Regions from separate parts of the Kribbella alba genome, predicted to be linked through region 1. Evidence: riboswitches for the same ligand, from Rfam matches in the RefSeq annotation. Region 1 holds a riboswitch; the other holds the start of a gene.

The links. Region 1 has a riboswitch for S-adenosylmethionine ahead of ABD210_RS25765 (aminotransferase class V-fold PLP-dependent enzyme). Riboswitches for the same ligand answer to the same signal wherever they lie in the genome.
Region 2: it holds a riboswitch for S-adenosylmethionine, as region 1 does, so the genes downstream of both, thrC (threonine synthase) here and ABD210_RS25765 (aminotransferase class V-fold PLP-dependent enzyme) in region 1, are expected to answer to the same signal.

What each region holds. Positions count from the first base shown of each region.
Region 1 covers NZ_BAAANE010000009.1:208,592-223,706, forward strand. The annotation lists gene ABD210_RS25735 (carbohydrate ABC transporter permease) at 1-212, shown strand, start outside; gene ABD210_RS25740 (transglutaminase-like domain-containing protein) at 209-1,462, shown strand; gene ABD210_RS25745 (N-acetylglucosamine-6-phosphate deacetylase) at 1,452-2,642, shown strand; gene ABD210_RS25750 (6-phosphogluconolactonase) at 2,639-3,406, shown strand; gene ABD210_RS25755 (LacI family DNA-binding transcriptional regulator) at 3,538-4,602, shown strand; gene ABD210_RS25760 (VOC family protein) at 4,603-4,974, opposite strand; SAM riboswitch class IV at 5,089-5,203, shown strand; gene ABD210_RS25765 (aminotransferase class V-fold PLP-dependent enzyme) at 5,220-6,584, shown strand; gene ABD210_RS25770 (prolyl oligopeptidase family serine peptidase) at 6,643-8,712, opposite strand; gene ABD210_RS25775 (alkaline phosphatase D family protein) at 8,737-10,257, opposite strand; gene ABD210_RS25780 (amidase family protein) at 10,507-12,078, shown strand; gene ABD210_RS25785 (MFS transporter) at 12,075-13,421, shown strand; gene ABD210_RS25790 (ABC transporter ATP-binding protein) at 13,570-14,610, shown strand; gene ABD210_RS25795 (ABC transporter substrate-binding protein) at 14,612-15,115, shown strand, end outside.
Region 2 covers NZ_BAAANE010000011.1:33,713-48,827, reverse strand. The annotation lists gene ABD210_RS28880 (FGGY family carbohydrate kinase) at 1-256, opposite strand, end outside; gene ABD210_RS28875 (alpha,alpha-trehalose-phosphate synthase (UDP-forming)) at 243-1,640, opposite strand; gene ABD210_RS28870 (Gfo/Idh/MocA family protein) at 1,647-2,645, opposite strand; gene ABD210_RS28865 (amidase) at 2,636-4,072, opposite strand; gene ABD210_RS28860 (DUF3263 domain-containing protein) at 4,221-4,529, shown strand; gene ABD210_RS32565 (LytR C-terminal domain-containing protein) at 4,901-5,206, shown strand; gene otsB (trehalose-phosphatase) at 5,203-6,036, shown strand; gene ABD210_RS28845 (hypothetical protein) at 6,059-6,490, opposite strand; gene ABD210_RS28840 (DNA-3-methyladenine glycosylase family protein) at 7,047-8,000, shown strand; gene ABD210_RS28835 (cation:proton antiporter) at 8,018-9,289, shown strand; SAM riboswitch class I at 9,370-9,508, shown strand; gene thrC (threonine synthase) at 9,522-10,790, shown strand; gene ABD210_RS28825 (ubiquitin-like small modifier protein 1) at 10,787-11,065, shown strand; gene ABD210_RS28820 (zinc-dependent alcohol dehydrogenase family protein) at 11,133-12,221, shown strand; gene ABD210_RS28815 (hypothetical protein) at 12,338-13,237, opposite strand; gene ABD210_RS28810 (L-histidine N(alpha)-methyltransferase) at 13,234-14,382, opposite strand; gene ABD210_RS28805 (cold-shock protein) at 14,468-14,668, opposite strand; gene ABD210_RS28800 (hypothetical protein) at 14,809-14,988, opposite strand; gene ABD210_RS28795 (PspC domain-containing protein) at 14,985-15,115, opposite strand, start outside.

The DNA of each region.
Region 1 (15,115 bases):
AAGAGTTCCTGCTCGCCCAGCTGCTGCTGAGCTCGGATTCGAACAAGACGCTCCCGGTCGGCCTGATGGGGCTGCGTCAGACCATGCAATACAACAGCAACTGGGCCGCCATGTTCGCCGCGGTGATGATCATCGTCGTCCCGTCCTTCATCGTCTTCGTGGCCTTGTCGAACCGCATCATGGCGGGCCTCACCCTAGGAGCCGGCAAATGAGTGACCTGGTGACCAACGAGACAGGCCGGATCGTGGCGTCCCTCGGTGAGGAGGTGAACGGTCGGCGGCACGCGCGCACCGAGCTCGCGATCGGCGCGGAGGAATCAAGCCTCTACGTGCTGGCGCGCTCGCACCGCGCCGACGGTCCGCCGCTCGAAGTACGGATCGACGGTACGCCGGTGGGCGCGATCCCCGCGTCCGGCGATCCCGTCCTGACCTGGCGCCAGTTGACGCTGCCTCGCGGAGCCGGAGCCGGAGCGCCCACCTCCTCGGTGACGCTCTCCTCGTCGGGCAACGCGATGGACGCGTGGAGCCTCGGAGTGGATTACACGACGGGCGGCGGCGACGAGTTGTCCATCGACGGCGGCAACACGTGGTCTGCCGACCGCCTCGGCCACCTCCACCTGGCACCCGGCCGGTATCTGGTCCGGGCGCGGGTCGAAACCGCTGCGGACCCGCAGCCACCTGTTCACGTCTGGGAGGACCGTCAGCATCCCATGGTGCAGGACTTCCTCGACCAACTGCCCGCCGAAGCCTTGACCTCGAATGACCCCTTGACGACGGCGCGCGCGTTGAGCACCTGGGTGTGCCGGTCCTGGCGGTATCGCAACACCGGCGAAGCAACGCAGTACACGCCCTGGGATCCGCCGACGATCCTGTCGTGGGGCGCTCGGGAGCAGGGACACGCCGGCCACCTGCCCGTGGTGATGTGCGTGCACTACGCACTGGTGCTGACAGCGGCATGCCAGGCACTCGGGATCCCGGCCCGCTGCGCGGCTCTCACCGGATCGGTCAACGGGTTCGACGGCCACTTCGTCACCGAGGTCTGGAGCGAGCCGCTGGGTCGTTGGGTGATGCTCGACCCCACCTTCGACGCCGTCGTCATCACCCCCGACGGCCCCGCTGATCTCGACACGATCCGCGAGCTGGGCACGGAGGTACGGCATCACGTGGTGGCGGGCCCTGGCATCGAGGACCGGCTGACGATGCCGTCGCAGCGGACCTGGTTCGAGGAGAACCTGCTGAGGGGCGTGTGCTTCCGGAACCGCGCCTTGTGGCCGCGCAGCGATTTCCTCTCTCGTCCCGACCTCGCTCCCCCGGGTCACGGCGCGACGTCGTACACCGAGCTGGACCTGGTCTGGGACGAGCGGTGCCGCGACAACGGCTTCGGCATGTTCCGGCACTTCGCCGGGGTGGAATGGTTCAACGCTCCGCCGGCACGGACGAAGGTCGTCGTCGATGCCCACTGAAGCCTTGGTGGGGCCGCGAGTGGTCCTGGAGAAGGCTGTCCTCGAGGACCACGCCGTACTCGTCCGCGACGGTCGGATCGAGGCGGTCATCCCCGCCTCCCTGGTACCCGAGGGGGTTGCGGTCCGGGACCTCGGCGACGGCATCCTCACCCCGGGGCTGGTTGACCTCCACACCCACGGCGCCGGCGGCCACAGCTTCAACGAGGGCACCGAGACGGCGACTTGGGCCGCACTGTCGACGCTGCTCGACGCGGGTGTCACCACCGTGTTGCCGACGCTTGCGACCGCGCCACTGGAGGACCTCGAACAGGCTCTGCTCGCCATCGCCTCGGTCCAGGGCGAGCGTGGCCTGCCGCGCGTTCCGGGCGCACACCTCGAGGGCCCGTACTTCGCCCAGGCGCAGTGTGGCGCTCAGGACCCGGACCAGCTGAGAACACCGGACGACGGCTCCATCGATCGGTTGCTCGAGCACTCGTCAGGAATTCGCATGATGAGCTACGCGCCCGAGTTGCCCGGGGCGGTCGCCTTGACGCGCAGGCTCGTCGATGCCGACATCGTGCCCGCGGCTGGGCACAGCGCCGCACGCGAAGAAGACCTGCTTGCCTGCCGGCAGGCCGGCCTCCGGCACGTGATCCATGTCTTCAGCGGCCAGTCGACCACGGTGCGCGTCGGGCCCTGGCGTCAGCCCGGCCTGCTGGAGGCGACCCTGGCATCGGACGAGCTGACCGTCGAGGTCATTGCCGACGGCAAGCACTTGCCGCCGACGCTGCTCCGGTTGGCGCACCGCTGCCTAGCAGGACGGCTGTGTCTGGTGTCGGACTCGACCCCGGGGGCCGGCCTGCCGGACGGCGAGCGCTACCGGATGGGCCGTCGCGAGTACGTCGTGCAGGACGGCGTCGGCATGACCCTGGACCGAGCGTCGTTCGGGGGCAGCACGACTCTGCTCCCGGACATGATCCGCATCGCGATGCAGGCGATGGGGATCGGGCTGGCCGAAGCGGTCGCCATGGCCTCGGCCGTTCCGGCCAGAGCGGCCGGCCTGGATCACATCGGCAGGATCGCGGCCGGCTACCACGCGGACCTGGCGCTGTTCACCGAAGACCTCACTCTCAAGGCCGTGGCTCTCGCGGGCCACTGGCATCACATCAACGCATTTTCGGGAAAGGAACCATCACGGTGAAGCAACTCCGGTACGGGGAGCTGAGCGTGTCCGTCGCGGACTCGTCCGACGAACTCGCAGCGGCAGCCGCCGAATATTTCGCCTCGGCGGTCCGCGCGGAGCTCGAGGAGCACGAGGAGATCGCCGTCATCCTGGCGACCGGGAACTCACAGCTGGGCTTCATCAAGGCCGCGCGGGAACGCGACGACATCGACTGGTCCCGGCTGACCGTGCTGCACATGGACGAGTACCTCGGGATGGACGAGAACCACCCCGCCAGCTTCCGCCGCTGGATGCGGGACAACGTTGACTCGTTCGTGCGACTGAAGGCCTTCCACGGCGTCCGCGGGGACCACGAGCCGGTGGAGGAGGAACTCGAGCGCTACGGCGAACTGCTGCGCACCCTTGATCCCGCGATCTGCGTGATGGGGATCGGCGAGAACGGGCACCTCGCCTTCAACGACCCGCCGGCCGACTTCGAGACGCGGGAGCTCATCCACCTGGTCATGCTCGACGAGGTGGCTCGCAAGCAGCAGGTCGGCGAAGGCCACTTCCCCTCGCTGGAGGAAACGCCCGAGCGGGCACTCTCCTTGACCGTGCATGCGCTGCTGAAGCCCCGGACCGTGATCGTCAACACGCCCGACGCACGCAAGGCCGCAGCGGTCGAGCGAGCACTGACCGGGCCGGTCACCCCGGACTGCCCGGCCTCGATCCTGCAGACGACGCCGCATGTCCGGCTGTTCCTCGACGCCGAGTCGTCGGCGCGTCTCGAGCTCGAGTCGTAGGCAGGACCACTCGGAATGCGAGGACGGATGACGGCGGCCGCGGACGGGCGAGGCGCTCGTTCGCGGCCGGGTGCGGCAAGCGCTTGCGCTAGGGTTTGCGCTGTCGCTCGGCGCTGGCTGGAGGGGGAACAGTGAGGGTCACTCTTGCTGACATCGCGAAGGCCTGCGAGACCTCGTTGTCGACGGTGTCGCGCGCGTTGTCCGATCCGGACAAGGTGAATCCGCAGACCCGGGAGCGGATCCAGCGGGTCGCCCGCGAGATGGGTTACATGACGAACCCGATCGCGCGGGCCCTCGCGGTGGGTCGCACCGGCGTCATCGGTCTGATCGTGCCCGACATCGCGAACCCGTTCTTCCCGCCGATCATCAAGGCGGTGCAGGCACGCGCCGGCCGCAAGGACACGGCGGTGCTGCTGGCCGACACTGACGAGCACGCCGCGGACGAGTTGGAGCGGGCCCGGGTCCTGAGCAAGCAGGTGGACGGCCTGATCATGGTCTCGCCGCGAACGCCCGAGGACAGGCTCGCCGAGTTCGTCCAGCTGGCGCCGGTGGTTTTCGTCAACCGGCAGGTCGAGGGCGCTCCGAGCATCATCATCGACAACTCCGACGGCATCACCCAGGCGGTCCAGCACCTCGTCGCCCTCGGTCATCGTCGCATCTGTTACCTCAACGGACCTCGCCGCTCGTGGTCCAACGACCGTCGGCGTGCGGCGCTGAAGGAGGCGTGCGCCAAGTACAGCGTCGAGCTGATCGAGCTCGGCCCCTTCGAGCCGCAGGTCCAGGCCGGCGTGCACGCCGCCGACCTCGTCCAGGCCAGCGGAGCGACTGCCGTGATCGCGTACGACGATCAGATCGCGCTCGGCCTGATGGCGAGGCTGGCCGAGCACCGGCTGCAAGTGGGCCGGGACATCAGCGTGATCGGCATCGACGACAGCCCGATGTCCGACGTCGCCTACCCGACGCTGACCTCGATCCACGTGCCAGGCGCCGAGGCGGGCGCGGTCGCGGTCGACATCCTGCTGGCGCAACTCGACGCCGACGACGCGGATCCCGCGCCGGTGGTCCAGCTCGAGACGCGCCTGGTCATCCGCGGCTCCACCGGCCCGGCCCCAACGCAACGGCTGGTGACCACAGAGTCGATCGGCCCGCTGCTCGGCGGCGAGATTCCGAGCCGGGCGACAAGGCGAACCGACTGATCAGGCGGAGTTGATCGGTGCGGCCCACCCAGGTCTCGTGATGAGACAGAACGGGTGACCGGCGGGATCCTCGAAGACGTGATCCGACAACTTCCGCGCGCCGAGCGCCACCACCTGCGGTTCGGCCTCTCCCACGTCGTCGACCATCACGTCGAAGTGGAACTGCTGCGGCCGGGCCGGATCGGGCCACTGCGGTCGCTGATGGTCCGGAGCAAGCTGGAAGGCCACGCCGGAGCTCTTGTCGTTCTCGGCGATCACCACCCAGTCCTCGCTCTCGTACGTGATCGCCAGGCCGGTGAGCTCTGAGTAGAACCGCGCCAGCGCCGCCGGGTCCGGACAGTCGATCGCCACATGATGAAGTCGTCCGATCATGCCGTCATCATCCACCCGGCCGCTGGAATGGTCATCTCACGATGCGTCCGTGAATCTCACGAAGCGAGATAGCTGCTGGCGCATCGACCCGCGCGTTGGCTACCGTCGTCAGCAGGTCATGAGTGTCAGCGACAAGCCCCGGCTAGCTGGCCGGCAACCCTCCTCCGCGGTGGGGTGCCCCGGGTGAGGACCCGGCCGTTCGGAACACCCCGATCGGCAAGTGCGGACCATCCGGGAGCAGAACCATGTCGATCCTGTCCATCCTCGAGCCCAGCCACAGCACCGTCGCGCGACCCACGATCGCGCGGCGCGGCACCGGCAACCTCCCCGCCACCGTGGGCGCCGAACTGCTGGTGCCGCTGGCCGACGGCCGGGTGACGGACTACGCCAACTTCGATCACGGGGCCAGCGCGCCCTGTCTGGAGTCGGTACGAGCCGCAGTCGAGGCAGCACTTCCGTCGTACGCGTCGGTGCATCGCGGCAACGGCTACGCCTCGCGGATCACCACCCAGTGGTACGAGCGGGCTCGCGCCGAGGTGCACGCCTTCGTCGGTGCCCGTGCGGACGACCAGGTGATCTTCACCCGGCAGACCACCGACGCCCTGAACCTGCTGGCCCGCGCAGTACCGGCCGATGCGACGGTCATCGTGTTCGAGTCCGAGCACCACGCCGCGCTCCTCCCCTGGCCGGCCGAGCGCACCATCCGCCTGGCTGCGCCCAGTTCGGCGACTCAAGCTGTCACCGCAGTGGCCGACGCACTGCGTACTGCGCCCGAGGGACCGCGGCTGGTCGTCGTGACGGGCGCGTCCAACGTCACCGGCGAGATCTTCCCGATCGCCGAGATCGCTGCGGTCGCCAAGGCCCACGCGGCCCGTGTCTGTCTCGATGCCGCGCAGCTTGCACCGCATCGTCTCGTCGACATCGCCGAACTGGAGGTCGACTGGGTCGCGCTGTCGGGCCACAAGCTCTACGCGCCCTACGGCACCGGCGCACTGATCGGCCGCGCTGACTGGCTGAATACTGCCGACCCGTACCTGTACGGCGGAGGCGCGACCGAGACTGTCTCCGCCGAGGGCACAGTGTGGAACCAGGGACCGGCCCGGCACGAAGGCGGCTCCCCTAACGTCATTGGTGCGATCGCGCTGGCCGCGGCCTGCGCAGCGATCACCAAGCACCGTGAAGCGATCGAGCAGCACGAGCGCAGCCTGCTAGCCCGGCTCCGCACCGGCTTGGCGCAGGTCCCGGGCGTCGCGACGTACTCGATCTTCGGTGAGGAGGCGGACCGAGTCGGCACGGTCTGCTTCACGGTCGACGGCTTGAACTCGACCGTCGTGTCCGCGGCCCTCTCCGCCGAGTACGGCATCGGTGTTCGCGACGGCAAGTTCTGCGCGCACCCGCTGGTCGGTCACCTGCTCGCGGACTCCGCCGAACACGCCACAGCAGTCCGCGCCAGCCTCGGCCTCGGTACTACCCGTGAGCACGTAGATCGCCTGGTCAACGCGATCCGCACCCTCGCCACGGTCGGCCTGACCTCAACCTACGAAGAGTCCACCCACGGCTGCCAACCCACCAACGACCCGCGCGACCTCGAGGCTCCCCGCATCTGGTGAACCTCCCGCACTCTCCGGGCCCAGCCACCGCTCGGCCGGGCCCGGCACTGGACGAGTGTCAGCTCTCCGGCTGCAGGCCTGTGTGGTGGGCGGCGAACGCCAGCAGGTCGGCCCATTCCGAGGCGACCATGGCCGCGGGCTTACCGAAGCCGTGACCAGTGTTGACCTCGATCCGGGTCAGCACCGGACCATCCCCTGCTTGTGCGTGCTGCAGGGTCGCCATGAACTTGTGGCTGTGCAGCGGCACCACGCGATCGTCGTGGTCGCCGGTGACGACCAGAGTCGCCGGGTACTGCGTGCCTTCGCGCAGGTTGTGCAGTGGGGAGTAGGCGAGCAGATCCTCGAACTGCGCCGGGTCGTCGGGCAGCCCGTAGTCCGAGCCCCAGGCGGCACCCACCGTGAAGAGCGGGAAGCGCAGCATGTCCATCACACCGACCCCGGGCAGTGCGACCGCGAAGAGGTCGGGCCGTTGCGTCATCACCGCGCCGACGAGCAGACCGCCGTTGCTGCGCCCATGGATCGCCAACTGCTGCGGCGTAGTCACCTTGGTCTTCTGCAGGTGCTCCCCCACCGCGATGAAGTCGTCGAACACGTTCTGCTTGTTGGCGAGCCGGCCTTCGTCGTGCCAGGAACTGCCGTACTCGCCGCCGCCACGCAGATTGGTGATCACCAGCACGCCTCCGGCCGCGAGCCACGCGGGCCAGCCAGGCCGATAGTCTGTCAGCACCGGGATCCGGAAGCCGCCGTACCCCCACATCAAGGTCGGCCGCGGCTGGCTGAAGTCGAGGTCCGCCCGGCTGATCAGGAAATACGGCACCTCCCGGCCCGGCTCGACCCGTCGGGTCACCGTGATCTCCGGCGAGCTGAAGCCCGCTCCGGCGGGAACCAGCTCAGGCAGCGCGTGAGACTCCCCGGACGCGGCGGAGACGACGTACGAGGCTGTCGGGTCGGTCGTCGAGGACAGGCCGACGAAGACCTCGTCGTGCTTCGTGCTCGCGTTGAGCCCGACCACGCCGCCGCCGGGGATCGGCACGATCCGGGCGTTGCCACCGTGGAGGTCGTGCAGTGAGAGCACCGGTTGCGCGTCGATCAGACTGAGTACGGCGAGTCCGGTCGAGGTACCGCGGACGGCTTGCAGGGTGCCTTGGCCTTCAGGGATCAGGTCTGTGAAATTGCCGTCCAGGTCGGAGGTGACCACCCGGCCGCGAGGTGCGTCCAGGTCGGTGCTCAGGACGAGGCGATCGCCGGACATCCGGATGAAGGCCGTCTCCGCCTCGAACTCGTCGATCACCTTGATCGGCTCACCGAGCGTCCGGCCGTCCTCGGCGATCGGGTAGACCCACAGCCGGGTGTGGGGATCGGTGCCCTCGCTGATGGTGATGACCAGGTAGCGGTCGTCGTCGGACACCTCCGGCCCGATGAAGATCCGGTCGTTGTCCGGGAAGCTCAGGATGAGCTCGTCCTGAGCCTGCGGCGTCCCGACCTTGTGCAGCTTCAGCTGTCCACCGCGCAGCGCCTTCGTCTCGGTGCCCTCGCTGCGCCCGCCGGCCGGGTAGTGCAGATACAGGTACGCCGACGAGTCCGGCAGCCAGGTGGCTTCGCTGAACTTGGCCTGGGTGACCACGTCGTCGACCTCGGCGCCGGTTGCGACCTCCAGCAGCCGGAAGGTGATCCAGTCGCTGCCGCTCTCGTTGACGCCGTACGCGACGTAGCGGCCGTCCGGGCTGACGGTGTAGCTGCCGAGGGAGTCCGTGCCGTCCTCGGACAGGGTGTTCGGGTCGATGAGCACGCGGCCGCCTTCGAGCAGCGCCTGCAGCGAGTCCGCGACAGACACGACGTCCTGCGCCTGGGTGCCGTCGTTGCGGCCGACGAAGAACCAGCCGGCCTCCTGCACCGGTACGCCGGCCCTCGGGCGCGCCAGGATCGCGGTCATCGTCTCCTGGAACCACGCACGCTCGGGGTAGCTCGACAGTTCGGCCTCGGTGGCCGCGTTCTGGCGCTGGACCCAGTCCCGGGTCTCGGCTGAGTCGGCGTCCTCCAACCAGCGGTACGGGTCAGCGATCTGGTGGCCGTGCAGGGTCTCGACGACACTCTCGTCGCGACGGCTCTCGGGATAGTCGGCGGTCATGCCAGCCAACCTAGCAACGCATCACTACCTCCCCGCCGGGTGCAGGTCCTGGCGCCACAGCACCTTGCCGTGGAGGTCGCGCAGCGACGCGGTGAACACCTCGCTGTGCGGGTCGATCCCGACGTGCCCGAAGAACTGGTTGCCACCGCTCGGCGGCTGGTTCGGGAAGTCCGCCGCCTTCACGAACTCCACCTTCGGGCCGAAGGTCGGGTCGAGGCTGTTCGGACCGAACGTGCCGGCGTTGATCGGACCTGCGACGATCTCCCAGAACGGGTCGAAGTCGGTGAAGGCCGCGCGGGACGGGTCGTAGTGGTGTGCCGCGCAGTAGTGCACGTCCGCGGTCAGCCAGACCGTGTTGCGAACCCTGCGTCGCTTGAACTGGCTCAGCACCCAGGCGATCTCGTGCTCACGGCCACCGGGAGCGCCCGCCAGGCCGTTGGCGACCGCCTCGATCTCGGTGCCGTCCGGAACCAGTACGCCGAGCGGCATGTCGCTGGCGATCACCTTCCAGGTCGCCTTCGATGCAGCGACCTCCCGGACGAGCCAGGCGGCCTGCTCGGCGCCGAGCATCGCGACCGGACCGGCGACGCCCGGCGCCGGATTCGCGCCGCGGTACGTCCGCATGTCCAGGCAGAAAACGTCGAGCATCGGGCGGTAGCTGACCTTGCGGTAGATCCGGTCCCGGCCCTGGGTGTGGACCATCGGCAGGTACTCGAGGAAGGCCTTGCGGGCGCGGGAGGCGAGCACGTTCACCCGCTTCTCCGTGTACCGGTCGTCGGTCAGGATCTCGCCGGGGTACCAGTTGTTCAGCGTCTCGTGGTCGTCCCACTGGCTGATGATCGGCACGTCCGCGTAGAGGTCCCGGACGTTGGAGTCGAGCAGGTTGTACTTGTACCGGCCGCGGTACTCGGCCAGGGTCTCGGCGACCTTCGACACCTCCTCGGTGACGACGTTCTTCCAGACGGTGCCGTCCGCGATCTTCACCTCGGCCTGAATCGGGCCGTCGGCGTAGATGTTGTCGCCGGAGTGCAGGAAGAAATCGGGCCGGGTCTGGTGCATCGCCTTGTACGCGATCATGCCGCCGATGTCCGGGTTGATGCCGTAGCCCTGGCCGGCCGTGTCACCGGTGAAGACGAAGCTGAGCGGGCGGTTGCGGCCCGGAGTACTGAAGGATCCGTCGGCTGTCTCGCCGACGCGGCCGGACGAGTCCTCGAAACCGATCCGGTAGTCGTAGCGCTGGCCCGGGCGGAGTCCGCGGAGCGGTAACTGGGCGGTGAAGTCGTCATCGGCCGAGGTGACCGGACCACGCAGCCGGATCGCGCGGTCGAACCGCCCGTGGCTGGTCAGGTCGACGACGAGCCGGCCGGGACGATCGGTGCGGGACCACACGACGGCGGAGTTCGAGGTGACGTCACCACTGGCGATGCCCGACGTGAGCGCCGGGCGGTCCCGGCGTACGGAGGCGACTGCCGGGAGGGCGGGAACGGCGATGGCGGCACCGGTCGCGGCGGTGGCTTGGAGGAGCTGGCGGCGGCTCAAGTTCATGGGACCGAACCTGAACCTCGAGGATGACGGCCAGGTGACTTGCGGGCGAACTACCTGACAAATCACCGGCCGGTTCGGCGCAGACCTCGCGGAGAAGTCGCGTTGCCGGCTCCAGGATTCGACGTTTGCCCACGTCAGCTGGGGGTTCGGCGTTCGCCGAAGCCGCTTAACACGGTACGAACGTGACTGCGCGAGACGCGTAACGGGTGCGGGAGACCTTCGATCCAACCGCGATCGAGGAGGACTACCGTGCACCGAGTTCCCGATCTGTCCGACATCCAAACCGCCGCCGAACGCCTGGGCGTCGGGCTCAGCACCGATGAGGCGGCGGTCTACCGCCTCCACCTGGCCAGGATGCTGGCCGAGTTCGACGAGTTCGTCCAAGCCCGCAGCGTCGAAGCGCAGCCGCCGCGCTTCGCCGGTGCCCGCGAGCCGGGTCACCGCCCGGGCCCGGACGAGGACCCGCACAACGCGTGGACCTGGAAGTGCAACATCGAGGGTAGCGGCTCCGGCCTCCTTACCGGCCGCACGGTCAGCTTCAAGGACCACACCGCCGTAGCCGGGATGCCGATGAGCTTCGGCGCCTATGCGTTGGAGGGCCACGTCCCGGACTTCGACGCGACCGTCGTCCAGCGGTCGCTGGAGGCCGGCGCCACCGTCACCGGCAAGAACGTGATGAACGGCCTGGCCGGCGGGTTCGGCTTCGGCGGTGGCGTGGGCGACTACGGCCGGCCGGCGAACCCGCACAACCCCGACTACCTCACCGGCGGTTCCTCGTCCGGTTCCGCGGCGGCGTTGGTGGACCGCCAGGTCGACATCTCCTTCGGCGGTGACCAGGGCGGGTCCATCCGGATCCCCGCTTCCTGGTCGGGCACCGTCGGACACAAGCCGACCTTCGGCCTGATCTCGCACTTCGGCATCGGCTTCGGATCCGACCAGAGCATCGACTACACGGGCCCGATGACGATGTCGGTCCGCGACGCGGCCCTCGCGCTCGAGGCCGTCGCCGGCTACGACGGACTCGACCCGAGGCAGACCCGCGAGGTCCCCGACCGGTACGACGCCACCAGCGGGCTGTCCGCCGGCATCGAGGGGTTGCGGATCGGCGTACTCCGCGAGGGCTTCCTCGGCGCCACCGAGGCGGTCGCCGACTCCGTCCAGCAGGCCATCGAGGTGTTCGACAAGCTCGGCGCCGTGATCACCGAGGTCTCGGTGCCGGAGCACCTCACCATCGGCGGCGCCCAGATGGCATTGTCGGCCGAGGCAACCCTGGCAGTCCGGGGCTCGGGGTTCTACGGCGCCTTCGCCCGGACCTTCTACCCCGAGGACACCATCGCCGCGATCACCCGGGCCTGGCAGCACAACCAGGACCTGCTCGACCCGCGGGCCCTGCTCAGCCTGATGGCCGGCGAGTTCAGCCGCAAGTACTGGGCGGGTCGCCTGTACGCGAAGGCACAGAACGTCCGGCCCGGCTACATCGCGGCGTACGACAAGGCGCTGGCCGAGGTGGACGTGCTCATCATGCCGACCACGGTCACGCAGGCGCCCAAGTTCGAGCCGGTCTCCGACCCGTCGACCGCCCTCGACTTCGCCCTGCAGAGCCCGATCTCGCAGAGCGCGGTGCTGAACACCAGGCCGTTCAACTTCACCGGGCACCCGGCGCTGTCGGTGCCCTGTGAGAAGCGCGACGGCCTGCCGGTCAGCATCCAGCTCGTCGGCCGGATGTTCGACGACGCGCTGCTGCTGCGGGCCGCCCAGGCGTTCACCGACGCCGTCCCGTTCGACGAGTGGCTGGCCGTCGATGCCCCCGGAGCGGCATGACGCGATTGGCCATGTTCCGCTCGCTCCAGGTGCCGAACTACCGGCTCTTCTTCTGGGGCGGGACGGTCAGCAACACCGGGGTCTGGATGCAACGCACCGCCCAGGCGTGGGCCGTCGTCGTGCTGAGTCACGGCGACGGCCTGGCCCTCGGCCTCGCGACCTTCCTCCAGTTCTTCCCGTCCGTGCTGCTCGGACTGGGCACGGGCGTCCTGGTCGACCGGGTGGACAAAGTCCGGCTGCTGGTCGTGACCCAGGCACTAGTGGGGTTGGGCAGCGTCGCCATGGGCATCCTGGACGGGCTCGGAATCCTCACCCTGGTGCAGGTCTGGGTGCTGGCCGGGGCGATGGGAGTGGTCAACGCCTTCGACAACCCGGCCCGGCAGTCCGTGGTGTCGGAACTGGTCGGACCCGATCAGGTGGTGAACGCGATCGGTCTCAACTCGGCCTCCTTCAACGTCGCCCGCCTGGTCGGTCCGGCGCTGGCGGGCCTGCTGATCGGTCTCGCCGGAACCCCGCTGATCTTCTTCCTGCACGCGGCCAGCTCGGTCGGCATCCTGCTCGCGCTGCTGCGACTCGACCGGTCCAAGCTGAACCCCGCACCTCGCTCAGCGGCAGGCCGCGGACAACTCGTCGCGGGGCTGCGGCAGGTAGCCGGAGATCCCACGCTGGCGACGCTGATCGTGCTGGCCGGCGTGATCGGGATCGCTGGGGCGAACAGCCTGCAGGTCGTACTGCCGCTCGCTGCGACCAAGATCTTCGGAGTCGGTGCACTGGGGTTCGGCTTGGTCACCTCCTGTCTGGCCATCGGTGGACTCACCGGCGCGTTGCTGGCGGCATCGACCAGCGGGATGCCGCGGCATCGCTGGGTGCTCGGCGCCGCGGCAGCGCTCGGCGTGAGCCTGCTGATTGCCTCGGTGATGCCCGTGCTGGTCGGTTTCGGTGCCGCCCTGGTGCTGTGCGGCGGGATGTTCATGACGTTCGCGGTGCTGGCGAACACCTCGGTTCAGCTGACCGCCGAGCCGGAGATCCGCGGTCGCGTGATGGCCGTCTACCTGACGTTCTTCCTCGGTGGTGGTGCGCTCGGAGCACCGTTGCTCGGGCTGTTGTCCGAACACTTCGGGCCGATGCGGGCGATCGCAGCTGCCGGGGCGCTGGGCCTGGTGGCCGCCGCCGTCGGCGCAGTCGTCCTGGTGCTGGTCCGGCGCCGGACCGAGCCCGTGAAGGCCGTCCTCCCACCGGTGCCGGCAGCGGTAATACCGCAGCCTTCCAAACCGACTCGTAATTCTCCTGCCAGGATCGGCCCGATTGTTTACCAGCGAGACACCGAAGTAGTCGACCCGTGAAACATCCGAGACATATTTTTGCTTGAGAAACGCCTTACGAGACAGGGGTTCTGGCCCTGTTTCCCTTTCTCCGTGAATTCGCCGGAACGGATTTGCCGGCGCGGTCGGAAAATCCCCCGCAGGCCGCAACCGAAAGGAAAACACGACGATGTCGATGACGACGCAGGTACGAGTGGTGGACAAAACATCCGAACCCGATTCCGCGGCGGCCGAACCGGCCCTGCGGGTGCGGGACCTGGTCACCGAGTTCCGGGGCCGGCGCGGCAACGTCCGGGCCGTCGACGGCACCTCCTTCACGGTGCCTCGCGGCGGAGTGCTCGCGGTGATCGGTGAGTCCGGCAGCGGCAAGAGCGCGATGCTGCGCTCCATCATCGGGATCAACCCGCCGAGCACCCTGATCACCGGCGAGATCTCGGTCGGTGGCCGGGACCTGCAGACGATGTCGCCGCGGGACCGCCGCAAGGCCCGCGGCAGCGACGTCTCGATGGTGTTCCAGGACCCGCTGACCGCACTGGACCCGGTCTACACGATCGAGAAGCAGCTGGTCGAGGCGATCCGCAAGCACCACGAGGGACTCGACCGGTCCCAGGCCCGGCGGCGCGCGCTCGAGTTGCTCGAACTGGTCCAGATCCCGTCCGCGGCGGCCCGGCTGAAGGCCTACCCCTCCGAGCTGAGTGGTGGCATGAGGCAACGAGTCGTGATCGCGATGGCGATCGCCGGCCGGCCGACGGTGCTGCTCGCCGACGAGCCGACGACCGCTCTCGACGTCACCGTGCAGGCCCGGATGATGCGGCTGTTCCGCCAGATCCAGCGCGAGATCGACATGGGTCTGGTCATCGTCACCCACGACCTGGGCGTCGCGGCGGAGCTGGCCGACGAGGTCGCGGTGATGTACGCCGGCCGCTTCGTCGAGCACGGCTCGGCCATGCAGGTGCTGACGGCGCCTTCACACCCTTACACCGAAGGGCTGATCGAGGCCAACGTCCGCGCCGGGCAGGACCGCCGCCCGAACGCGATCCAGGGTGCGCCGCCCAGCCTCGACCAGCTTCCGCCCGGATGCTCCTTCGCGCCGCGCTGCGGGTACGCCGTCGGGGCCTGCTGGGAGAGCCGGCCGACCGCGCACCAGGTGGAAGACGACCATTGGAGCAGCTGCCTGCTGGTCCCCGGTGAGAGCCGACTGGCGTCCTGACATGCGGACCCGCCCGTCCCATCCCCCCGCCCTCTACGTGGCGCTGGCCCTGCTGCTGGTGGTGCTCGCCGGTTGCGCATCATCGAAGGCGAGCGGTCCGCCGCCGTCAGGGGGCGAACTGCGGATCGCCATGTCCGCAGGCAACATCCCCTTCCCGTCCACCCCGCCGAACGAGGGCTACGAGGGCTATCGGTTCGTCGGCAACAACATCTACGACGGCCTGACCCGGTTGAATCTCAACCAGTCCAGCACGCTGCCGACCCCGCAACCGGCCCTGGCCGAGTCCTGGACGACGTCGAAGGACCTGACCACCTGGACCTTCAAGCTGCGCCAGGGCGTCACCTTCCACGACGGCACCACCTTCAACGCGGACGCGGTGATCTTCCAGTACGACCGGCTCCGCACCAAGACCTTCCAGTACTACGACGCGAAGTCCGCGGCGAGCGCCGCCGCCACATTTCGGTACTTCAAGTCCTGGCGCAAGGTCGACGACCGCACGGTCGAG
Region 2 (15,115 bases), on a different contig from region 1:
GCCACTGCGACGACAGCACGATGTGGCCGATGTCCTCGAGATGCCCGTTCTGCTGCAGTTCGTCCAGGCAGCCGAGGAGTCCCTCGACGTAGTCGTGCAGACCCAGCGTCGCTTCGCCCTGCGCGCCGTACGCCATCGCGACCTTGTGTCGCGCGAGCGCGCCGGGCACCGGTGAGGCGTCGGCGGACAGGACGAGCGCACGGGCCGACGAGGTGCCCAGGTCCAGGGCGAGGATCCGGCCGTCAGTCCTCGGCATGCAGCGCCTTCAGGAAGGAAGCCGCCCAGACGTTCACATCGTGCGCGGCCAGGTGCTTGCGCATCGCCTTCATCCGGCGGCCCAGCTGGCGGTCGTCGGTGTTCATCGCGTCGACGATGGTGTCCTTCATGCCGTTGATGTCATGCGGGTTCACCAGGAAAGCCTGCCGGAACTCGTCGGCCGCTCCGGCGAACTCGCTCAGCACCAGGGCGCCGGTGTCGTCGTACCGGCAGGCCACGTACTCCTTGGCGACCAGGTTCATGCCGTCACGAAGGGGCGTCACCACGGCCACGTCGGCAGCGCGGAACAACGCGGCCATCTCGGTGCGCGAGTAGGAGGTGTGGAGGTAGTTGATCGCCGGAGTACCGATCCGGCCGTGTTCGCCGTTGATGCGTCCCACCAGCAGCTCGATCTCGTCCCGCAGCACGCGGTACTGCTCGACGCGCTCGCGGCTGGGCGTCGCCACCTGGACGAAGACGGCGTCGTCGACCGAGACACGTCCCTCGTCCAGCAGTTCGCCGAACGCGCGCAGTCGTTGCCGGATGCCCTTGGTGTAGTCGAGCCGGTCCACGCCGAGCAGGATGTGCTGCGGGTTGCCGACCTCCTCGCGGATCTCCCGGGCGCGGGCGTCGGTCTCCGGCTGGCGGGCGAGCTGCTCGAGCTCGCCGACATCGATCGAGATCGGGAACGCCTTGGCCCGCACGATCCGGTCGTCGGGCAGATGGATGCGGTCGCCCCGGGTGCGCAGGCCCATCCGGTTGCGGGCCAGCCGGGCGAAGTTCGACGCGGCCCCCGGTCTTTGGAAGCCGACCAGATCCGCGCCCATCAGGCCGTCCAGGATCTGGCGCCGCCACGGCATCTGCGCGAACAGTTCCGTGGGCGGGAACGGGATGTGCAGGAAGAAGCCGATCCGTACGTCGGGTCGCAGCCGGCGCAGCATCGCCGGGACCAACTGCAGTTGGTAGTCGTGCACCCAGACCACGGCGTTGTCGTCGGCAGCCTCGGCGGCGGCCTCGGCGAAGCGCCGGTTGACGGCTACATACGCCTCCCACCACTCGCGGTGGAACTCCGGCGGCACGATCACGTCGTGGTACAGCGGCCACAGCGTCGCGTTGGAGAAGCCCTCGTAGTACAGCTGGATGTCCTCTGCGGACAGCGTCACCGGGACGAGGTGCATGCCGCCCTCGTCGAACGGGTCCAGCTTCTCGTCGGCGCCGCCGGTCCAGCCGATCCAGGCGCCGTGGTGGCGCTGCATCACCGGTGCCAGGGCGGTGACGAGCCCACCTGGGCTGCGGCGCCACGCAGTACTGCCGTCGGGCATCTCGATCCGGTCGACCGGCAGCCGGTTGGCCACCACCACGAAGGAACTGCGTCCGCTCGGCATCAGCTGTTATCCACCCAGGTATTCGTCGTCGCCGGGGTAGCTGACCCCGATCTGTCTGCGCGTCTCGTCGAGCAGCTCGAGGATCTCGATGGTTGCGGCGTGCGGAAGCGCGGGGCACTCGACCAGCCCGTCGCGCAGCGCGCGCATCACCTCCGCTGCCTCATAGTGGTACCCAAGGCCATGCGTCGGTATGTCGACCCGCTCCTCGCCCGCGGCGGTGTTGCGCAGGTAGTACGGCGGGTGGTGGAACCGGTGCGGCAGGATCAGGCTGCCCTCGGGACCGCTCACCGAGGCGGTCCACGGGTTCTGCGAGCGGAGCCCGCAGGTCAGGGCCGCGACTGCCCCGGTGTCGTAGCGCCAGGCCATCGCCACATTCAGATCGACACCGTCGTCGTTGACCGAACCGACGGCCTTGACCTCGGCCGGTTTGCCGAGCGCCATGTGCACGAACGTCATCGGGTAGATGCCGCCGTCCATCAGGGCGCCGCCACCGAGCTGCGGGTCCAGGAGGCGGGCCGGGAGTTGCGGCTTGTGGAAGCCGAAGTCCGCCAGCGCCTCCATCGGCTCGCCGACCACGCCCTTGGCCAGGTCTTCGAACATCGCCTGGACGACGGGATTGGTCCGCATCCACATCGCTTCGGCGAACAGCGTGTTGTGCTCGCGTGCGACGGCGACCAGGTCCCGCGCCTGCCTGGCAGTCAGCGTCACCGGCTTCTCGCAGAGCACTGCGACCCCGGCCTGCAGAGCCGCCCGGGCGACGGCGTAGTGCTGCGGGTGCGGCGTGCCGATGTAAAGCACGTCGACCTCGCCGGACTCGATCAACCGGCGGTAGTCGTCGTAACGGTGCTCGATGCCGAAGGAGTCGGCGAACCGGTTCGCCGACTCCAGCGAGCGGGACGCGACCGCGGTCACCACCGCGTCGTCGAGGACGGCGAGGTCCTTGGTGAACGAGGTGGAGATGTTGCCAGTAGCAACGATTCCCCAGCGGACGCGATCTATACCCACTGTCTGAACTCCGGGGTCGGGAACGGGCCGTGAGCCTTGATTCTCGCGGTTTCGAACGCGTGCGCCAAGCGAATGAGGGTGGCATCACTCCGGCCGGTACCGCTGAAGGTGATCCCGACCGGCAGTCCCTCGACCAGTCCGGACGGCACCGAGATCAGCGGATAGCCCGCCAGCGCGGCGTGTGAGGACGAACTTCCGAGGACGTGGTCGCCGTTGATCAGATCGATCGTCCAGGCCGGCGAGTACGACGGCATGGCCAGGGCGTCGAGCTGATTCTCCGCGAGCAGGTTGTCGATTCCGTCCCGACCCGCCCGGAGCGCGGCCAGCCGGGCGGCGACATAGACCGGCGAGTCCAGCCCCTCGGTCGTCTCCGCGCGCTCGAACAACTCCTGGCCGAACCAGCGCAACTCGACGTCCGCGTGTTCCTGGTTGAAGGCGATCAGGTCCGCCAGCGTGCGCGGTCCGCCGTCCTTGCGAGTCGCCAGGTACGCCGCGAGGTCGACCTTCAGCTCGTGGCACAGCACGTTCAGCTGGTCCTCGTCGCTCCCGGGCGTCGGCAGTGAGAGGTGATCCACCAGAGTCGCGCCGCACCGGCTCAGCAGCTCGAGCGCCTCTTCGGTCACCCGGTCGAGGCCGCGAGAGTATCCCCACAACGGCCCCCGCGGTACGCCGATGCGCACGCCGCTGAGGTCCTCCCCGCGACAGTTCTCCAGGTAGTCCGTGCTGCTGCCGGTGAGAACGGTCAGCAGGGCGGCGGCCTGGCTGACCGTCCGGGTCATCGGTCCGGCGGTGTCCTGGGAGTGGGAGATCGGCACGATGCCCTGCTGCGGCACCAGACCGACCGTGGGCTTGAGCCCGACGACTCCGTTCAGCGCGGCCGGGCAGACGATCGAGCCGTTGGTCTCGGTGCCGACCGCCAGGTCCGCGAGCCCGGCGGCGACCGCCGAGCCCGAACCGCTGGACGAACCACCCGCGGAGCGGTTCAAGGCGTACGGGTTCCGCGTCAGGCCGCCGTACCCGCTCCAGCCGGAGGAGGACGCGGAGCCGCGGAAGTTGGCCCACTCGCTCAGGTTGGTCTTGCCCAGGATGACGCAGCCGGCCTCGCGCAACCGGCGTACCAGCGGGGCGTCGTGGGGTGGCGGCGGCTGGTCGGCCAGCACCAGCGAGCCGGCCGTCGTCGGCAGGTCGGCGGTGTCGATGTTGTCCTTCACCAGCACCGCCATGCCATGCAGCGGGCCACGGATCCGGCCATCGTCACGCTCTGTGTCCAGACGGGCGGCTTCGGTCAATGCAGCGGGGTTGGGCGTGCAGACCGCATCGATGAGAGGGTTGACCTCATCGATCCTTGCCTGCAGCTCTTCGACCGTCGCGAGGGCGGGTCGCGGGCCGGGCGACATGTCGCCGGGCCCCTGTCGAGTTGAGCTCACACCCTCGATCCTGCCAGAGTTGGCCGGGTCCGGGCGTCCGCTCAGCGACACGTGAGATGTCGCAGGCCGGTGAATGACATCGCTGTTGTTCAGCACGTACAGTGGCATGCGGACGGACGATCACCGACCGCACAGGAGTCACCAGCAGATGGACAGCGCCAACGCCAGCTCTTCCGGCCCCGCCGAAGCAGCCCAGCCGGCCGTCGCTGGGTTGTCCGACCGTGACGGTGCGATCCTCGGTTTCGAGCGGCACTGGTGGAAGTACGCCGGCGCCAAGGAGCAGGCGATCCGGGACCAGTTCCAGATGTCCGCCACGCGCTACTACCAGGTCCTCAACGCCCTGATCGACCGGCCCGAGGCCCTCGCGCACGATCCACTCCTGGTCAAGCGGCTGCGCCGGTTGCGCGCCGCCCGCCAACGCGCCCGCTCCGCCCGTCGACTGGGCATCGAGGTCTGAGGAACGTGGCCCCCTCGCAGGGCGACTCGTCTCCCCCGGGGGATGGCTCGTCTGCCTTGGGAGATGAGAGGGGCCAGGTCCTCTCGTCCCTCGTCGCCGTGCTTGCCGTCGTGGCGATCGTCGGCGGTCTGCTGGTGCTGTTCGGGACCAGGGGCAACAGCAGCGCGGCCGACTCCCAGCCCGCCGCCGCCCAGAAGTCATCGACGAAGCCGTCGACTTCCGCGACGGCTCCGACCTCTGGACCGAGCACAACGCCGACCTCTGAGCCGACAGCTGCGCCGACACCTGGGCCGACCTCCGGGCCGACAGTTGGGCCAACCTCAGCACCCACATCCGCGCCGACCTCCGAACCGAGCTCGGAGCCTTCCTCGATGCCGACCCAGGCTGATTCCATTCCGCCATCGGACCGGCCCGCGGTCGAGGTGTTCAACAACACTCCCCGCAAGGGCCTCGCCGACGACGTGGCGAACCGCGCCCGGCAGGCAGGTTGGACCGTCGCCGGTGCCGACAACTGGCACGGCAAGATCGTCACCAGCACCGTGTACTTCCCGGCCGGGATGCAGGCCGAGGCCGCTCAGCTCGCGAAGGACATCGGCCTCAACCGGATCAAGGACGCGCTGGACAACATGAAGAAGGACCGGCTCACCGTCATTCTCACGACGGACTACACCGGATGAGCACTCCCGTACTGGCGACTGCAGCCGGGCGGGAGGGCTGGGAAGCAATCGTCGGGGATCCAGCCGGGGCGGTGATCGCCACCGACTTCGACGGCACGCTGTCACCCCTGGTCGAGGACCCGGCGATGTCCCGCGCCGCCGAAGGAGCACTGGACGCCCTGGCCCGGCTGGCCCGCTACGTAGGCCAGGTGGCGATCGTCACCGGCAGACCGGCCCTGGTAGCCACCGAGCTGTCCGGAGTCAGCGGCCACCCGGGGCTCGGGCGACTCGTAGTACTGGGTCACTACGGGCTTGAGCGGTGGGAGGCCTCCACCGGAGCCGTGACGAGTGAACCTGTCCCGCCTGGGGTCGCTGTGGCGCGCGCGAAGCTGCCGGCGCTGCTGCGGGACGTCGGCTTCCCGGACGCCTTCGTGGAGGACAAGGACAGCTCGCTAGCCGTTCATACCCGGCGACTGCCCGATCCGGTGGGTGCACTAGAGGCCTTGCGTACTCCGCTGTCGGGGCTGGCCGAGTCCGTGGGCCTCCGGCTGGAGCCGGGCAACCTCGTGCTCGAGCTGCGTCCACCCGGCATCGACAAGGGAGTAGCACTGCGCACCTTGCTCGAGTCCTCTGGCGCCCGCTCAGTCCTGTACGCCGGGGATGACCTAGGCGACCTCGCCGCCTTCGGAGCCCTGAACGACCTCCGCAGCGAGGGCCTACGCGCAGTACTGGTCGCCGCGCGTTCCTCCGGCGCCACCGAGCTCGCCGACGCGGCCGACATCGTCGTAGACGACCCTGCCGGCGTAGTAACAGTCTTAACCGCCCTAGCCGACGCCATCGCAACCCGCTGAGCAGTCTCCGTCCGCAGGAAGGTCAGCGGCGGCGGAAGGTTTGGGCGAGGGTTCGGCCGAAGGGTTGGACGGGGCGTTCGGTGTAGTTGCCGTCCTTGAGGCTGGCGAGGCGTTCGAAGAGGTTTCGGGAGGCCGGGTCGCCGGTGCGGAGCCAGGACCAGGCGGCGGCGAGGAGGTAGAGCGGGAGCATCGGCAGGCCGATCAGGCAGAAGTACTGCCAGGAGTGCCGCTCCTCGTGCTTGACCAGGATCGGCTGCTGGTCGAAGTACGCCCGGTCGTGCTTGGTCAGGATCAGGTTGCCGATCGTGAACGCACCGGCCACCGGAAACCGGAGCTTGTACCCGGTCGCGTAGAACAACCCCCGCGGCCCCCGACTGAACCGAGCCCGCCCGACGAGCCCCACCAGGACTCCCGCGAGCGTCGACAGGTTCAGCGTATTCACGACAAGCTTCACCGCCTGCCACCCCGACATCCCCTCACCCATACCTCAGTATCAGCCGCGCCTGCCGCAGGACCTGTACGGGGCTATCCGCTGGCCTGCGGCGGGGGGACTGGCGGCATGGGCAGGGCGGTTGCCGTAACCGACCGACAGGTAGTGGTCCGCTCGATCGGGTCACTGTGCCGGTGCTGCAGGTGGTACGCCGGCTGGCGGCGACGACTTCCTGTCGGTCGGTACACCTGAACCCCCGAAACCGGCCCCCAGCCGCGTCCTTGTGCGCGTCCCAGCCATTGCGCAGGCCGGGAAGTGGCTGAGCCATGCACAAGGATGGGGATTCGGCTGCGGTCTGAGCCGAACGCGCCACCCCGGCCCAATACCTCTGGGCGGTTGACGCGTACCGGCACGACTAGCACCATCACGCAGCCCGGGGACGCCAACCGCCCGCGCCTTCAACCGCGCCGAGTCACTCGCGTGCCGCGGCCTCCCGCCACGATGTCCCGATGTCGCAATTCTTAGGACATTGAGGCGGCTGTTGTGATGCCTGTTGGTGGGGTGCGTCAGACTGGCCGGCGTGAGTTCGGTGGTACGACGGTGGCGGCCCGGGCGGCCGGTGGATCCGCACATGGTGATCGGTGGTCTGCGGAAAGGCCCGGGCGATCCGGCGTATGCGGTCGACCCCGGGCGCCGGACGGTGTGGCGGGCGACGAGGACGCCCGACGGGCCGGTCCTGCTCAGGCTCACGCCGTACTCCGGGGTGGCGGAGGTGGAAGCCGAAGCGTGGGGGCCTGGTTCGGCCTGGGCCTTGGACGGCGTGCCGGAGTTGCTCGGTGAATCGGACAGCTGGGACGGGTTCGAACCGCTGCCTGAGCACCAGCCGCTGGTCGTCGCGGCGCGGCGATTCCCGCACTTCCGCGTGCCGAGGACCCGCGCTGTCTTCGAGGCGATGGCGGCCGCGGGCATCGAGCAGGTGGTCACCGGCAAGGAGGCTTTCCGGGCGTGGCGGTTGCTGCTGCGCGAGTACGGCGAACCGGCGCCGGGCCCGGCTGTTCCCGATGGGCGGACCATGATGGTTCCCCCGGCGCCGCAGGAGTGGCGGCTGATTCCGTCCTGGCAGTGGTTGCGCGCGGGTGTCGAGGGGCGCCGATCCAGGGTGGTGATCACGGCGGCGAGTCGTGCGGGCGCGCTCGAACGGACCTTGCAGTTGACGGATTCCGCGGAGATCGAGCGGCGACTGAGGTCGCTGCCGGGTGTCGGGGTGTGGACGGCGGCGGAGGTCCGGCAACGCGCCCACGGTGATGCCGACGCGTTCTCCTTCGCCGACTACCACGTCTCGCGGAACGTCTCGTATGCGCTGACCGGCGAGGAACTCGATGACGATGGTTGCGCCGAACTCATCGAGCCGTACCGCGGCCACCGCTTCCGGGTCCAACGCCTGCTGGAACTCTCCGGCCCTGGCCATCCCCGCTACGGACCGCGCAAATCCTTGCCCACCCACACGCCGGGGGCCACGCATCGCCTGCGCTGACGGCTAGTGTCGGCTGGGTGCGGATCGACGGGGACGGCCTCTACCTGGTCGCCGGTGCTGCCCTGCTGGTCGGCGCGATCCTGCCCCGGCTGCTGCGCCGCTACGCCATCTCCGCTCCGATCGCCTTCCTGGGTGCGGGGTTGCTGCTCGGGCTGGCGGTCGACCGGAGCAGGCTGAGTCCGATCGCCGAGCCTGCTCTCACCGAACACCTCGCCGAGCTGACCATCCTGGTCGCGCTGATGGGTGTCGGCCTGGCGATCGATCGCCCGATCGGCTGGCGCCGGTGGAAGGTGACCTGGCGACTCCTGCTGGTTGCAATGCCCGCTTGTGTGGCCGCCGTCGCAGGCGCCGGCTGGCTGCTGGGGCTGGCCCCTGCCACGGCTCTGCTGCTCGGAGCCGTCCTGGCCCCGACCGACCCGGTGCTCGCGTCCGACGTACAAGTTCAGGGTCCGACGACCGGCGAGGGCGCCGAGCCGGAGGAGGACGACGAGGTCCGCTTCGCGCTGACCTCGGAGGCCGGCCTGAACGACGGCCTGGCGTTCCCGTTCGTCTACGCGGCGGTCTTCGCCGCGACCAAGGGCGCGGTGGGCGGCTGGGCGCTGGAGTGGCTGGCGTGGGATCTCATCGGCAGAACCGTCATCGGGGTTGCCGTCGGAGTCGGTGCGGGGTGGTTGCTCGGCCGGATGGCCTTCTCCGCGCCGCTGCCGAGCTTCCGGCTGGCAGATTCGCGCGAACCGGTGCTGGCCCTCGCGATGACGCTCGGTGTCTACGGCATCGCGCAGGTCCTGCACGGCTACGGCTTCATCGCCGTGTTCGTGGCGGCGCTGACCTTGCGGGCGGCTGAGCGCAGTCACGACTTCCACGAGGAGCTGCACGGGTTCGTCGAGCAGCTCGAACACATCCTGACCTGGGGGATCCTGCTGCTGCTCGGTGTCGCGATCACCGGCGGGCTGCTGAAGCCGTTGACCCTGGCCGGCGCGGCGATCGGCGTACTGCTGGTGTTGGTGATCCGGCCGCTGACCGCCTGGGTTTCACTCAGTGGAACGCCGATGAGGCGATCCGAGCGATGGGTCACGGCGATGTTCGGCGTACGGGGAGTCGGGTCGGTCTATTACCTCGCCTATGCCGGGCCGGACTTCGGCGCCGATCTACCGTGGTTGTGGGCGACCGTCGCGTTCACCGTCGTCCTCAGCGTGGTCGTCCACGGCGTGGCTGCGACCCCGCTGATGCGGATGCTGGACCTGCGCCGCGGAAGCTCGGGCGCCGGCAGCAACCGCGGCGTCTCGTAGTACGGGCGGAGCTGAGATCCGGTGTCTCGGATGGTGGTATCGGAGGACACGATATGGACGAGATTGGGTAACCTCGTCAGTGCTCATCCAGAGGGACTGAGGGAAACGGCCCGTTGAAGTCCCGGCAACCCTCCCCGTTGACGTCTCGATCCGAGGCGCTCGCGGCGGAACGGTGCCAAATCCGTCCCGCACCGAGATCCGGTCCGGGGAAGATGAGGAGGGAAACTCCGCCATGAGCCTGAGCACCGCGCCGACCGCCCACACCATCCGCGAAGGCGCCTTCGGCAACGGAACGCACCTGAGCTGTCGCGCCTGTGGCGCGAAGTCCGAACTCGGTCCGTTCTACGCCTGTATGGAGTGCTTCGGTCCGCTGGAGGTCGGGTACGAGTTCCCGACCATCACCCGCGAAGAGATCGAGGCCGGACCCAAGAACATCTGGCGCTACCAACCGCTGCTGCCCGTCCCGGTGGACGTGGCCAGCTTCCCGAACACCGAACCCGGCTACACCCGGCTGATCGACGCCGGCAACCTGGCCCGAGAGCTCGGCCTGCGCAAGCTGTGGGTCAAGGACGACTCGGGCAACCCGACCCACTCCTTCAAGGACCGCGTGGTCGCCAGCGCCCTGAGCGCCACCCGCGAGCTCGGGATGAAGGTCTTCGCCTGTCCCTCCACCGGCAACCTGGCCAACGCCGTGGCCGCTGCCGCCGCCCGGGCCGGCATCCGCTCGGTCGTCTTCATCCCGCACGACCTCGAGCGCCCGAAGGTGATCACCACCGCCGTGTACGGCGGCACGCTGGTCGCCGTCGAGGGCAACTACGACGACGTGAACAAGCTCGCCTCCGAGATCGCCGGCGAGGAGGAGGGCTGGGCGTTCGTGAACGTGAACGTCCGTCCGTACTACTCCGAGGGTTCGAAGACACTCGCTTTCGAGATCGCCGAGCAGCTCGGCTGGCGGATCCCGCAGCAGGTCGTGATCCCGGTCGCGTCCGGTTCGCAGCTGACCAAGATCGACAAGGGCTTCACCGAACTCGGCAAGCTCGGGCTCGTCGACGCGACCGACTACAAGATCTACGGCGCCCAGGCGACCGGTTGCTCGCCGGTCGCGCAGGCGTTCCGCGACGGGTACGACGTGGTGAAGCCGGTCAAGCCGGACACCATCGCGAAGTCGCTGGCGATCGGGAACCCGGCCGACGGGCCGTATGTGCTCGACGTCGCCCGGCGTACCGGTGGAGTGATCGAAGACGTCAGCGACGAAGAGGTCATCCAAGGCATCCAGTTGCTCGCCCGGACAGAGGGCATCTTCACCGAGACCGCGGGCGGGGTGACGGTTGCGACGCTGAAGAAGCTGATCGAGACCGGCCAGCTGGACCCCGAGGCCGAGACGGTGATCATCAACTCCGGCGACGGGCTGAAGACGCTCGACGCCGTGGCCGACCGGGTCGGCCCGAAGGTGACCATCCCCGCGTCGTACGACGCCTTCGTGAAGGCAGGTCTGCAGTGAGTGTGAGCGTGCGCGTCCCGACCATCCTGCGGCCCTACACCCAGGGGGCGTCCGAGGTCTCCGTCGAGGGGGCGACCCTGAGCGAGGTGCTGGAGTCGCTCGACACGTCGTTCCCGGGGATCAAGGGCCGGGTACTGGACGATTCCGGCGAGCTGCGCCGGTTCGTCAACGTGTACGTGGACAACGACGATGTCCGCTTCGCCGAGGGCCTCCAGACCTCCATCAAGGACGGCGGCCAGGTCTCGATCATCCCGGCCGTCGCCGGCGGCTGCTGACCCGTACTGCGTAGCGCCGGCCGCGGGTGATCTCGCGGCCGGTCGGCCGAGCAGGCAGGATGTCCGGATGCGCGCGATTGTCATCGAGCAGTACGGCGTCCTGCCCACGGTCCAGGAAGTTGCCGCACCGGAGCCGCAGGCCGGCGGTGTCGTCCTCAAGGTCGAGGCCACCGGTCTTTGCCGTAGTGACTGGCACGGCTGGCAGGGGCATGACTCCGACATCGTCCTGCCGCACGTCCCAGGGCACGAACTTGCCGGCACGATCGCCGCCGTGGGCGCGGGCGTCACGGGTTGGCAGGTCGGCGATCGCGTCACCACCCCGTTCATCTGCGCCTGCGGCACCTGCGAGCAGTGCCGCGAGGGCAACCACCAGGTCTGCCCCAACCAGTTGCAGCCCGGCTTCAACTACTGGGGCTCCTTCGCCGAGTACGTCGCTCTGCCGTACGCCGAGGTGAATCTGATCCGCCTCCCGGAGTCCCTCGACTTCGACACGGCCGCCGGACTGGGATGCCGCTTCGCCACCTCGTTCCGCGCGATCCGCCAGGTCGGCAAGGTGCGCGCCGGGGAGAACGTGGTGATCTTCGGTTGCGGTGGTGTCGGCCTCTCCGCGGTGATGATCGCGGCTGCCCTCGACGCCCGGGTGATCGCGGTAGACACCAACCCCGAGGCGCTCAAGCTCGCCCGCACGTATGGCGCCGCCCACACAGTGCAGGCATCGACGTATGGCGCCGCTGATACAGGGCACGCATCGACGTATGGCGCCGCTGATGCAGGGCAGGCATCGCCCGACGTGGTGCGGGAGATCCTCGACCTGACCGGCGGCGGGGCTCAGGTGACGATGGATGCGCTGGGCTCGAACGAGCTTGTCCAGCAGGCGTTGCGCTCGCTTCGCCCACGCGGGCGTCACCTGCAGGTCGGCCTGCTCCCGTCAGGCGTACAGCTTGACGTCTCCCGTCTGATCGGCCAGGAACTCGAGTGGCTCGGCAGCCACGGCATGCCGGCCCACGCGTATCCCGAGATGCTCGATCTCGTTGCCTCAGGCAACCTCAATCCGGCCGACCTGATCACCAACCGCATCACCCTGGAGCAAGCCCCGGCCGCCCTGGCCGCCCTCACCACCGCAACCCCCGCCGGCGTCACCGTCATCCACCCCTGACGCCTTCCTCGTCCCGTCCAGCGGACCGCCAACACTCACTAACCCGCGCGTGTGCCTGCGTGCTGAGCGTGGAGACGCCCGACTCATGAGCGTTGGTGAGTGCCGGCGGTCCGGGTCTACTGGGGTGGGAGGCGGGTGAGGAGGGCTTCGAGCATTTCGCGGGTGGCGGCGAAGTAAGAATTCTCGCGATGCAGGGCGCGGTGGAACGCGGCCAGTTCGGCGGGGGAGATCGTGTTCGAGAACGTGCTGATCTCGGTCAGGTCGAGCCGACGGTTGAACAGGTGGACCGTGTCACGCCAGCGATGGAGCAGTCCGACCAGTTCGGCGTCGCGGTGCCGACCGAGCGCGCCCGACACCAGCGCGAGGTCGACCGCCGAGACCACCAGCCGCGGGTACACCTGCCGGTGGTTCGACTGGTTCGGGGAGAACCTCTCGTCGGAGAGCAGCCGGGTGTTCTCCTGCAGTTCGTCCGCGACCGCGCGGAGGATCTCGTTCCGCCGCTCGGCTTCGGCGGTCAGGCGTTCCACGAAGATGCCGGTGAGCCCCGCGACCAATGTCAGCGAGTTCACCGCCGGCTCCCATCGGCTGTTGCCGGGCCAGATGAACCAGATCACGCCGAGCACGAAGGCCAACGCCAGCAACCCGTAGCTGACAGCCGTCACGACCGTACGCCGGTACGCGGCCCAGCCCGCGTTCCCCGTGGAGGACCGCAGCGCCTTCGTCAACACGCGCAGTCGCGCGAGCACCCGAACCCGAGCCCGCGCCAACAACCGCTGCCGCCTCACCTGTTCCGTCGGGCGATCCCCGGCGAGGTCGCCGGCCGCACCCCCGGCCGGGTCTGCCGCGGCCTGGCCGGCAAGGCGCCCGGCGATATCCCCGGCAACGTCCCCGACCTCATCTGCGGCGAGGTGTCCGACCTCATCCGCGGCTGGATCGTCCGGCTCGCCGGGCATCCTGTCGGCCGAGCGCCGGGGATCAAGCGGGCCGGGGAAGTCCGGCGTACCGGATGGGGTCATTGCGACCAGATGTCGTCAGCCAGGGTGTGGGCGGCGTTGGCTGATGCCGGGGCCAGCAGCAGGAGCTCCAGGCCGAAGGGGTTGGGCCGGCGGGTGTAGCGGAACTGCGACTGGATCGCCTCGACCGGGGTGAGGTTGCACGCGGTGGTGAGCTTCTTCAGCCGCGTGGTGGAGTACTTCCTGGTCGTGTAGAGGCGGATCGTGTCGCCGACCGGCAGCAGCACCTCGGTGTGGTCCGGGAGACCCATGCGGATCTGCTCGTCGGTGTCGTTCTGCCAGAGGATCTTGACCAGCAGCGCGTCGTCGTCCTCGACCTCGCCGATGAACTTGACCCGCTCGTTGTCGATCTTCAGATCGGTGTTGTACCGCAGCGCGCTGGTGACGAACTCCGCGAACGCCCGTGTCTGGTGATACTCGTCCGCGGCCGCCTTCGCGGTCTCGTCGTCCAGCCGCGTAGTGCTCGCCACCTCCAGCAGCAGCCGGTCCTGCGGGCGCAGGACGTGGGTGATCACCTCGAGCAGCTCTTCGTCGTTGTCGAAGTTCGCCAGGGTGTTGCCCGTCAGCGTGTAGAGCAGCGGCTCGCCGCCGACCAACCTGGTCAGCATCTGGGCCAGCTCGATCATGTTGTCCGCGATGGAGAAGTCCAGCTGCACCGGCAGCACCTGCGCCATCGGGAACCTTGCCCCGCGCACCGGTTCCAGGGTGCCCATCCGGAGCATCTCCGAGCTCATGTCGACCGGGATGTAGAACATGTCCCGGTTGTCGCGCCGAAGGTCCTCCAGGATCGTGCGGTCCTTGACCCCGGTGCCGATGCCGAGGCTGACCAGGTGGAATCCGCCCTTGTCCACATGCGGTTTCACCTTGCGCCAGTGCCGCAGGAACGACTCGGTGCCGGCCTTCATGACCAGGTAGAACGGGTCGTTGGTGGCGTTCGCCCAGGCGATGGTCGGGCCGATGCCCCAGTAGGAGAAGCCGGAGGTGATCTGCTTGCCTTCGCCACTGGTCGAGAACGAACCGCGCAGGTCGCCGGTCAGGGTGGCGAGCTTGTCGGTCTGGTCCTCACCGACCAGCAGCAGGGACCAGGCGAAGTCGTCGTCCGCGAGCGCCTGCTCGAGCTTCCTGATCACATGAACCGGCTCGGTCACGTCCTACCCCTCCCACGGTGAGTGGTCAGGTTATCGGTTGCCCACTCTCCGCGCAGTCCGGAAAAGCGATCCCGAGTCGGAAACCTCAGATCGCCTGCACGGAATCGGCCTCGCGCCCCTTCGGGCCGTCCACCACCTCGAACTCGACCTGCTGGCCGTCCTCGAGGGTCTTGTAGCCGTCCGAGACGATCTTGCTCCAGTGGACGAAGACATCGTCCTGGCCGTCGACGGCGAGGAAGCCGTAGCCCTTGTCGGCGTTGAACCACTTCACGGTGCCGCGCACCATCGGAACTCCTGTGACCTTCAACGGGACCCGCTTCACCCGGATCCCTCGGGTGCCCTGGCAACCACCGGAGCGATCAACAAGCCTAGCCCAGCCTCGGTCGCTCCTCAGCGACGGTCGACGTCGACAGCCGGCCAGGGAGGTCAGCTGCGGTGTGAGGCGCCCAGGCCGACGATGCCGGCGGCCACCAGCAGCAGCGCGCCGGTCAGGCCGAGGTCGTCGGTCTGGATGATGCCGTTGTCGTTCAGGATCCAGATCGTCGCGGTGCCCACCATCACGGTGCCGGCGATGACGCCTGGTACGTCGGGCTTGGGCTTCCTCATCCGCGCTCCACCTTGATGCTGCCGAGCTTGAGCTTCAGGTCGAGGACGACGCTCGACGGTCCGGCCTTGCCGTCGGCACCCAGGTCGTTCAGGGACACGCTCGCATTATGCCCGTCCTTCTGCTGGT